Regions from separate parts of the Shigella sp. FC1967 genome, predicted to be linked through region 2. Evidence: predicted binding sites of a transcription regulator. Region 2 holds the regulator's gene; the other holds the start of a gene.
The links. Region 2 encodes ArgR, which controls arginine synthesis, uptake and breakdown. Its sites were predicted from a motif close to ANTGAATAAAAATACANT; they were not measured.
Positions count from the first base shown of each region.

Region 1 (5,184 bases), on a different contig from region 2:
TACTGTTGCCCTTGCTCTGTTGGACGATGACATCCTGTCAAGGCAAGCGCTAACATACCTAAAATTAACGATTTTCGCCAAGTAACCATTTTTGACCCGCTTAATGACTGAATTTAAGTGTTGATTTTGAGTTAGAAAGATACCAAAGCAAAATCAATAAAGATATGAATATACAATTTGTTAAGGCTTTCTATTATCACCCAATCAATATGACTTTCAAACATCAAGTCTATATTCTAAATAACTTGAAGTATGACAAGTATAACTGCCTAAATTTGCACCTTGATGTATTATTTCTGACCGTTTTTAAAAGAAAACTGTAAAAATTTCATAAAAAACTTGCAACTCAGCAGATCCTGAGTATAGTGCCCCTCTGTGGAGACGCGGGGTGGAGCAGCTTGGTAGCTCGTCGGGCTCATAACCCGAAGGTCGTCAGTTCAAATCTGGCCCCCGCAACCAATTCACAAAGTAGTCAGTTATAGTATCAGTCGCGGGATGGAGCAGCATGGTAGCTCGTCGGGCTCATAACCCGAAGGTCGTTGGTTCAAATCCAGCTCCCGCAACCAATTTCTCTTCGAAATTTCCTCTTATTTTACTGTCTCTCTTCATTTGCAAACCCAATCAACTTATCTCATAAACTTGTTACATTAAATTTCTATTACTTCAATAACATATTGTATTAAATGGATTTATTGTGCTATGAACACAATAAAAAACGCCAATAGAAAGCACATGATATTGGCTTTCTATTGGAATAAAAGAAAAAGGTATAGAAAGAGATTAGCTACGATCAGCTAAGGTTAATTCACCACCATTGGCAAAATAGGCTTTGATCCCTTTGAAAATAGATCCTGCAATCTGTTGCTGGAACTGAGCCGTTTTTAGCTTTTTCTCTTCTTCTATATTACTAATAAACGCCGTTTCAACAAGAATGGAAGGAATTTCTGGCGCTTTTAATACCGCAAAACCAGCCTGATCGACTTTATTTTTATGCAGTTTATTAATACCACCTAATAGTTTAAGCACTTCACTACCAAATTTTAGGCTGTCATTAATAGTCGCCGTTTGCACGAGATCGAGCATTGCATGGTCTACATAGCGATCACCACTTTTACTCACCCCACCAATTAAGTCAGACTCATTTTGTGTTTGAGCAAGATAGCGTGCCGTATTACTGGTTGCGCCCGTTTTTGATAATGCAAAAACAGATGAGCCTCTTGCAGAGCGGTTTGTAAACGCATCAGCATGGATAGAAACAAATAAATCTGCCTGCATTTTTCGCGCCTTAGCAACACGTACTGTCAATGGAATAAAGACATCTTCATTACGTGTCATATACGCCTTCATTTTGGCATCTTTATCAATAAGCGTTTTTAAGCGACGAGCAATTTGCAAAACGACATCTTTTTCACGCGTTTTATATTTACCAATTGCCCCGGGATCTTCCCCTCCATGACCTGGGTCAATCATGATAATAATGGGTCTATCTCGTCCAGCCCTACCTGGTTTACGAGTATCTGTCTGTGCTGGCACCGCTTGTTGTAAATCGCCGTCATTATATTCGCGCAACAGTGCTAAAAGAGGATCATCTTCCGTGTCAGCACCATGACTTGGGTAGAAATCTAACACTAAACGGTTTTTAAATTCAGCCACAGGTTTAAGTGTAAACATTTGTGGTTGTACAGGCGTTTTTACTTCAAATACCAGTCGTACTGTTTTAGGTGTATTTTGACCAACACGAATAAGTTTTAAATATGGATCGCTAGTCTGAACCTGATTAGCGACACCTTTCAGCACGCTATTAAGTTGAATACCTTCTAAATCCACCACAATACGTTCAGGGTTTGATAATGCAAACTGACGATATTTCAGTGGGGTGCTGGATTCTATAGTCACGCGAGTATAAGTCGAGGCAGGCCAAACCCTCACCGCAACAATAGATGCAGTAGCAGCAAGACCTACGGGACTAACACTTAACAATAATAACGCGCCAATTCCTTTAACAAGACGACGACGAGTTTGATTGTGCTCAGAATGACTCATGAAAATATTCCAAAGAAACGATTAACGTCAATAAACTCTAAAAAGAGATAAAAAAAGTTAAGAACAAAAAAACTTTACCCAATCCACACTTCACTGTCACTTAAAAACAGCACAATTACTCACTTTTACACAAATATTCTGCCTTCAGGGAAAACAATAAGATAGGATTTTACTTGCCATTCTCTTTCAAAAAGAATAAAAATACATTAAATGCGAATAAAAATTCACTTGAGAGGGTTTTATGAAAGAGCGTAGCACCGAATTGGTCGATGGATTCCGCCACTCGGTTCCGTATATTAATGCACATAGAGGCAAAACATTTGTCATTATGCTGGGTGGCGAAGCAATTGCTCACGAAAACTTCCCATCAATCATTAATGACATTGGGTTGTTACACAGCCTAGGCATTCGTTTAGTCGTGGTTTATGGTGCTCGCCCACAGATTGATACAGCTCTTGAAGTACAAAAAGTATCACCGATTTATCATAAATATACGCGCATCACAGATAACAAAACCTTAGAAATCGTTAAACAAGCGGCGGGAACACTGCAACTCGATATTACGGCTCGCCTATCAATGAGTTTAAGCAATACGCCATTACAAGGTGCGCATATTAATGTGGTCAGTGGTAACTTTGTTATTGCACAACCATTAGGGGTTGATGATGGAATTGATTATTGTCATAGCGGAAAAATTCGTCGTATCGATGAAGAAGCTATTCATCGCCAATTAGACAGTAATGCCATTGTCTTAATTGGACCCGTTGCCGTATCTGTTACGGGTGAAAGCTTTAATCTCACCTCAGAAGAAGTGGCAACCCAACTTGCAATAAAACTTAAAGCACAAAAGCTGATTGGTTTTTGCTCATTCCAAGGTGTTGTCGATGAAGAAGGTCATATTGTTTCTGAACTGCTGCCGAATCAAGCTGAAGATAAAATTCGAGAGCTACAAACAGAAGGTGATTACCACTCAGGCACAGTAAGATTCTTACGGGGAGCAGTTAAAGCCTGTCGTCGTGGTGTAGAGCGTAGCCACTTACTCAGTTATCAATCAGATGGTGCTCTTATTCAAGAATTATTTTCTCGTGATGGTATTGGCACTCAAATCGTCATGGAGAGTGCAGAGAAAGTTCGTAGAGCGAATATTAATGATATTGGTGGCATACTTGAACTTATTCGCCCACTGGAACAACAAGGTATTTTAGTCAGACGTTCAAGAGAGCAATTGGAAATTGAAATTGACCAATTCACTATTATTGAACGCGATAATATGACTATTGCATGCGCTGCACTCTACCCTTATCCATCCGAAAAAATTGGTGAAATGGCTTGTGTTGCAGTACATCCAGATTATCGAAGCTCTTGTCGTGGTGAGGTTTTGCTACAACGCATTTCAGCACATGCGAAGCAATTAGGGTTAGAAAAGCTGTTTGTTCTAACAACTCGTAGCATACACTGGTTTCAAGAAAAAGGATTTGAACCAGCTGAAATTGATAAGCTACCTATTGAAAAACAAGCACTTTATAATTACCAACGTCGCTCTAAAATTTTGATTTTAGACTTACATAAAGAATAATGCCCCAAAAAAGACAGGTATCCCTCTCAAGACCTGTCTTTTATTATTTTTTATGATTAACTAATAACGTAACTTATCAACTAACCCACTTCGGCGTTGAATACGTGTTTGTATTGCCGATTTCACCATAGACTCCGAAGCATAAAGAGAAAGTTTCTGTTTAGCGCGTGTTAATGCGGTGTACAACAATTCACGGCTCACAACGGGTGAAAATTTATCAGGTAGTACTAATGCCGTATGAGTAAATTCAGAACCTTGTGACTTATGCACTGTCATTACATACGCCGTTTCATGTTGCGGTAATCGACTGGGTTGGATTGCTTTTAATTTTCCATCAGGTAGTTGAAAAAAGGCCTTCATTTCATCTTCATCATTATTGAGCATAATGCCAATATCACCATTAAACAGACCTAGCGTACTGTCATTTCGTTGGATCATAATGGGCCGCCCAATATAATCACTTTGATAACTATGGAGAGGGCGACGGATCAATCGCTGGCGATGCAATAGCATTTCAATTCTGTCATTCAAACCACTCACACCAAAAGGACCTTCTCTTCGCGCACACAATAAACGGTATTGGTTAAATGCATTAAGAATAATATCAGGCGAGGCTTTTTGAGAAACTAAAGTGAGATATTCTCGATAGGCATTAACAGCATCTTGTATCATCAGTAAATAACTTTCTTTTGACTCTAAAGCGATAAAGCTCACATCTTGTGGCTCTAATGCTATTTCAAGCTGTTGTGGGCTAATTTCTGCTTTTTTTAATAATGTAATCGCTGTTTTGGTTTGCCCTTGATTAACCGCAAAAGCAAGTTGGCCTATCCCTGAATCCTCACCAAAACGGTAACTTTTACGTAATAAGCACAGAGAATCACTGACGACAGATACTGGAGTTTGAGAGATAGGAATAATATCCGTAGATTTAACCAATTCACCTTGAGTTAAGTGATTAATCTGATCAAATCTTTTTTGGCTGAAACCCTCTTCAGAAAAACGGCAAATATCACCTAATACAGCCCCTGCCTCAACAGAAGCAAGTTGGTCTTTATCACCTAAGAAAATAACGTGACATTTTGATGGGAGTGCATCAATTAAACGAGCCATCATAGGTAAATCAACCATTGAGGCTTCATCAACAATTAAAATATCAAGCTGTAATGGATTATCTTTATGGTAGCGCACTTGCTGGCTTTCAGGCTGAGCCCCCAATAAACGATGAATAGTTTGTGCCTGTTTTGGCATCCACTTATTTTCTTCTTCGCTTAAATTAAGTTGTGCTAAGGCGTTGCCTAAAGATTCCGTTAATCTTGCAGCCGCTTTACCTGTGGGAGCTGCTAATTGAATAATCGGCTTTTCATTCGAGGTAAGCATCACAAAAGCAGCTAATATTTTAGCAACTGTTGTCGTTTTCCCTGTTCCGGGACCTCCCGAAATAATAGAGATGGGACTTGTAATTGCAACACTAGCAGCCACTTTTTGCCAATTGGTTCCTTGGCTTTCCTTCGTTGCTGGAAAAAGTGCGTTGAGTACCTTAATTAATTCATTTTCATCAATATCAA
Region 1 covers NZ_MIIZ01001387.1:10,566-15,749, reverse strand. Annotated here, with positions in the region: gene mltA (murein transglycosylase A) at 1-89, opposite strand, end outside; tRNA gene BHE89_RS22285 (tRNA-Met) at 383-459, shown strand; tRNA gene BHE89_RS22280 (tRNA-Met) at 490-566, shown strand; gene amiC (N-acetylmuramoyl-L-alanine amidase AmiC) at 781-2,043, opposite strand; gene argA (amino-acid N-acetyltransferase) at 2,285-3,619, shown strand; gene recD (exodeoxyribonuclease V subunit alpha) at 3,680-5,184, opposite strand, start outside.
Region 1: a site for ArgR is predicted at 2,234-2,251, ahead of argA (amino-acid N-acetyltransferase). Genes of this name have one in related genera too.

Region 2 (5,184 bases):
AAATCTTTTTTAGAAAAATAATGTTATTTTATTTTCTAAATAATCAGTTTAAATGCTTTAGGACATTTCTAATAAACTGTTATTTATACCACTAACACAGCAATCAATTTTTATAGAAAAAGGATTAAAAATGATTTCAAGGAAATCTGATTGGCATCCTGCCGATATTATTGCCGCACTTAGAAAACGAGGAACAACACTTGCTGCCATCTCTCGCCAAGCAGGGTTAAGCTCTTCAACACTTGCTAATGCGTTGTCACGCCCTTGGCCTAAAGGAGAGAAAATCATTGCTGATTATCTTGGTATCGCTCCTAGTGAAATTTGGCCTAGCCGTTATTTTCATCCTGAGACAGGAGAATTACTTGAACGAAAGATTCGTACCAAAACTAATAATTAACTAATAATTACATACATTATAATTAATAAAAAAAAAACCCTGATATAGTATCAGCGGTTTTTTATTTAAATTTGCATTATTTTTATAGCAAAAAAAGAATTTCTTTATTTATTAATAAATTCTTCACCAAGAATTATATCTTTTTTTCAATACATCTAACATGCCATTAAGAGATTGCATTTCAAAATCACTTAATTTACCAATAGATAAATATTCCTCTACACCATTTTTACCTAAAAGAATAGGTTGTGCGAAGAAACGAGCATATTCTCCGTCGCCTTCTGTGTAGGTACATTCAATAACATTTTTCTCGCCATTTAGGGCGCGAATTAATGAAAGACCAAAACGAGCAGCGGCTTGACCCATAGATAGTGTTGCTGATCCACCACCCGCTTTTGCTTCAACAACCTCAGTACCTGCGTTTTGAATACGTTTAGTTAATGCCGCGACCTCATCATCGGTAAATGAAACGCCATCAACTTGAGATAATAGAGGGAGAATAGTCACACCAGAGTGTCCACCAATCACCGGAACATTGGTTTTTTGTGGATCTTTACCTTTTAGTTCTGCAACAAAGGTATTGGCGCGAATAATATCAAGAGTGGTGATCCCGAAAAGACGTTTCTTATCATAAACGCCTGCTTTCTTAAGCACTTCTGCTGCGATAGCAACGGTTGTATTCACAGGATTAGTAATGATTCCGATAAGTGCTTTCGGGCAATTTTGTGCAACCTTTTCAATCAAGTTACGCACAATACCTGCGTTAACATTGAAAAGATCTGAACGATCCATGCCTGGTTTACGAGCAACGCCCGCAGAAATCAGGACAACATCAGCGCCTTTTAGCGCAGGAGAAGGATCTTCACCCGCAAAACCTTTTACAGTCACTTGAGTCGGGATATGGCTTAAGTCAGCTGCGACACCCGGTGTAACGGGAGCGATATCATATAAAGAGAGTTCACTACCAGCTGGAAGCTGATTTTTAAGAAGAAGTGCCAGTGCCTGACCAATACCACCTGCTGCACCGAGAACTGCTACTTTCATTCTGATACTCCTTAGTTTACGAGATAGTGGAACGCCTTCGAGATACTCACTCTTACGCAACTCACCTTTAAAAAAACAATTATTTAACAGTAACATTGCATAATAAGGCATTTACAGTGAAAAATAACACTTCGGTTATTCTAAACAAATTGCTTATCTGTTAATGAGATAGTGGACACTCTTTTGATAAATAATTTCAATAAATATGACAAAATGTTAAGTGCACCATCATCCTCGTGATAATCATTTAAGCTTATCATTTATTTAACAAATGCTTTACTTTCTTTAAATTATCACATTCACGCACTGTAAATAAAATTTTTTGTAGTACATTCTACTTTACAATTTTAAGGAGGCTATCACTCATCTTTCTTCGTCTTATGTTGCATAAAAATTCACTTCTCTGCATAATACGCAGGTTATTGATAACTCACTAAAGGTGAACTATGCGCATTCCTTCTAAGCAAGAAGACTTGGTTAAAGCGTTTAAAGCCCTGCTGAAAGAAGAAAAATTCAGTTCACAAGGCGAGATTGTGACTGCATTACAAGAGGCTGGATTTGATAATATTAATCAGTCAAAAATCTCTCGTATGCTAACAAAATTTGGTGCAGTAAGAACCCGTAACGCCAAAATGGAAATGGTGTATTGCCTTCCTACTGAGCTTGGCGTACCAACAGCAAGCAGCCCACTAAAAAATCTGGTACTCGATATCGATCATAATCATTCTGTTGTGGTGATAAGAACGAGTCCAGGTGCGGCACAACTTATTGCACGTTTATTAGACTCATTAGGCAAAGCAGAAGGGATCCTTGGCAGTATTGCAGGTGATGATACTATTTTCTCAACACCGGCACCGGGATTTTCCACAGAAGAATTACGAGATGCGATTCTAAATCTTTTTGATCAAGAATTATAATTAGCCTTTCGACAACTTCAAAAAGCAAGCCACTGAATTTTCAGTGGCTTGCTTATTTTTAATACTGTCTATCCGACTCTTTAGGCTGTGCTAATTTTGTAAGCAATTTTTCGTGAATACCGCCAAAACCGCCATTACTCATAATCAAAATATGATCGCCCGCTTGCGCTTCTTTCGCAATCATATCAACTAGCGTATCCAGATCTGAACTCCAACGAGCTGGCTGTACACAATGCTCAGCAATATCACTCACTAACCATTGAATATTAGGTGGCTGGAATAAAAAGACTTCATCAGCACGCCCTAATGCCGGGGCGATATCATCCTTGCTAATTCCCATTTTCATAGTGTTTGAACGAGGTTCTAATACGGCAATAATACGAGCGGTTCCACCAACTTTACTGCGTAACGCTTCAAGCGTTGCCAAAATCGCAGTGGGATGATGCGCAAAGTCATCATAAACACTGACTTGGTTGACCTCACCACGTAGCTCTAAGCGACGACGTGCATTAATAAACTTATCTAATGCTTCACAAGCATCAGCGGGTAAAACACCAACATGGTGCGCTGCAACAATCGCCATTAGACCATTTTGCATGTTGTGTTCACCTGAAAGTCCCCAAGACACTTCGCCGACTCGCTCACCTTTGTGGAATACCTCAAAATGACTACTGTCATTATTGAGTTTTTTGGCTTGCCAATCTCCTGTTTCACCTGTGAACTCTTGCTCACTCCAACATCCCATTCCAATGGTCTGTTTTAAATTCATATCGCTATCAGGCATGATAATTTTTCCTGTGCCCGGGACAATACGAACTAAATGATGGAATTGTTTTTGAATTGCCGCTAAATCATCAAAAATATCAGCGTGATCGAATTCAAGGTTATTTAAAATCAATGTGCGTGGAGAATAATGAACAAATTTAGAACGCTTATCAAAAAAAGCGCTGTCATATTCATCAGCTTCAATCACAAAGAAAGGACTTTCACCTAACTGTGCAGATACTTGGAAATTACCCGGTACACCGCCAATTAAAAAGCCAGGTTTATAACCGCAATCTTCTAAAACCCAAGCCAGCATACCTGCTGTTGTAGTTTTACCATGAGTTCCAGCGACGGCTAACACCCAACGTTCAGGTAAAATATAGTCATGTAGCCACTGAGGGCCTGAGGTATAAGGCAAACCTTTTTCAAGTACAGCTTCAACACAAGGGTTTCCTCGTGTCATTGCATTACCAATAATCACCATGTCAGGGGCAGGTTCTAATTGTTTTGGGTCATATCCCTCAATCAGTTCGATTCCCTGATTTTCTAGTAAAGTACTCATGGGTGGATAAACATTAGCGTCTGAGCCTGTAACTTTATGTCCCTTCGCTCTAGCGAGAATGGCAAGACTTCCCATAAAGGTGCCACAAATACCAAGAATATGAATGTGCATGAATTTCTGTCCAATAGCATGAAGTTGGTCACTATTCTAACGATCAAAAAGCAGATAAGAAACGGATTAACCTTTGAATCATCCGATTCTTTGGCTAAACTTGCCACCACCAAGGAGATTTTCTCTCCTTTTTTACTTTACCCACTCACATTCAGGACCTGCGTCATGAAAACATTAGGCGAATTTATCGTCGAGAAACAACAAGATTTTCCCCATGCAACGGGTGAACTTACTGCATTACTTTCAGCAATTAAGCTTGGGGCTAAAATTATCCACCGTGATATTAACAAAGCAGGGTTAGTCGATATTCTTGGTACTAACGGTGTTTCTAATGTTCAAGGTGAAGCCCAGATGAAACTGGATCTTTACGCGAATGAGAAACTGAAAGCTGCATTAAAAGCACGCGGTGAAGTTGCGGGTATCGGATCAGAAGAAGAAGATGATATTGTTATCTTTGAAGGTGATCGTGCTGAAAATGCCAAGTATGTTGTACTAATGGATCCTTTAGACGGTTCGTCAAATATTGATGTAAACGTTTCCGTCGGAACAATTTTCTCTATTTACCACCGTATTACACCGATTGGACAACCTGTCACTTTAGATGACTTCTTACAACCAGGTCATCGCCAAGTCGCCGCTGGCTATGTCGTTTATGGTTCATCAACCATGCTCGTTTATACAACAGGTTGTGGTGTTCATGCCTTTACTTACGACCCTTCTTTAGGTGTATTCTGTTTATCTCATGAAAGTGTACATTTCCCACCAACAGGAAATATGTACTCAATCAACGAAGGTAACTACATCAAATTCCCATTAGGGGTAAAAAAATACATTAAGTATTGCCAAGAACAAGATGCAGCAACAAACCGCCCTTATACCACCCGTTATATTGGTTCTTTAGTTGCTGATTTTCACCGCAATTTACTGAAGGGGGGGATTTATATTTACCCAAGTACTGCAAGCCACCCTACTGGTAAATTACGTTTACTCTATGAATGCAATCCAATGGCGTTCTTAGCCGAACAAGCTGGCGGTAAAGCAAGCAACGGTAAAGAGCGTATTCTTGATATCGAACCAAAAGAGCTTCACCAACGTATGCCTTTCTTTGTAGGGACTAAATCGATGGTTGAACAAGCTGAAAGCTTTATGGCGCAATATCCAGACGAAGAATAATCCATTCGTTTCACATTCACATAGATAAACCGGGCTTCTTATTCGTCCGGTTTTTTCATCTTTGAAAATATCCCTTTCTTTTATTTGTTGCTTATTTTTACGTCAGAACGCAACATGTTTGGCAAAAAACGGGTATTGTTAAAAACTTTTCGCTATACTAACGGCCACGTAAAATTAATTTTTTTATAGGAAATTTTTTATGAGCCTGAATCATG
Region 2 covers NZ_MIIZ01000133.1:2,691-7,874, forward strand. Annotated here, with positions in the region: gene BHE89_RS01225 (helix-turn-helix domain-containing protein) at 131-397, shown strand; partial or broken gene mdh (malate dehydrogenase) at 502-1,441, opposite strand; gene argR (transcriptional regulator ArgR) at 1,888-2,358, shown strand; gene mpl (UDP-N-acetylmuramate:L-alanyl-gamma-D-glutamyl-meso-diaminopimelate ligase) at 2,417-3,796, opposite strand; gene fbp (class 1 fructose-bisphosphatase) at 3,962-4,969, shown strand; gene ppa (inorganic diphosphatase) at 5,169-5,184, shown strand, end outside.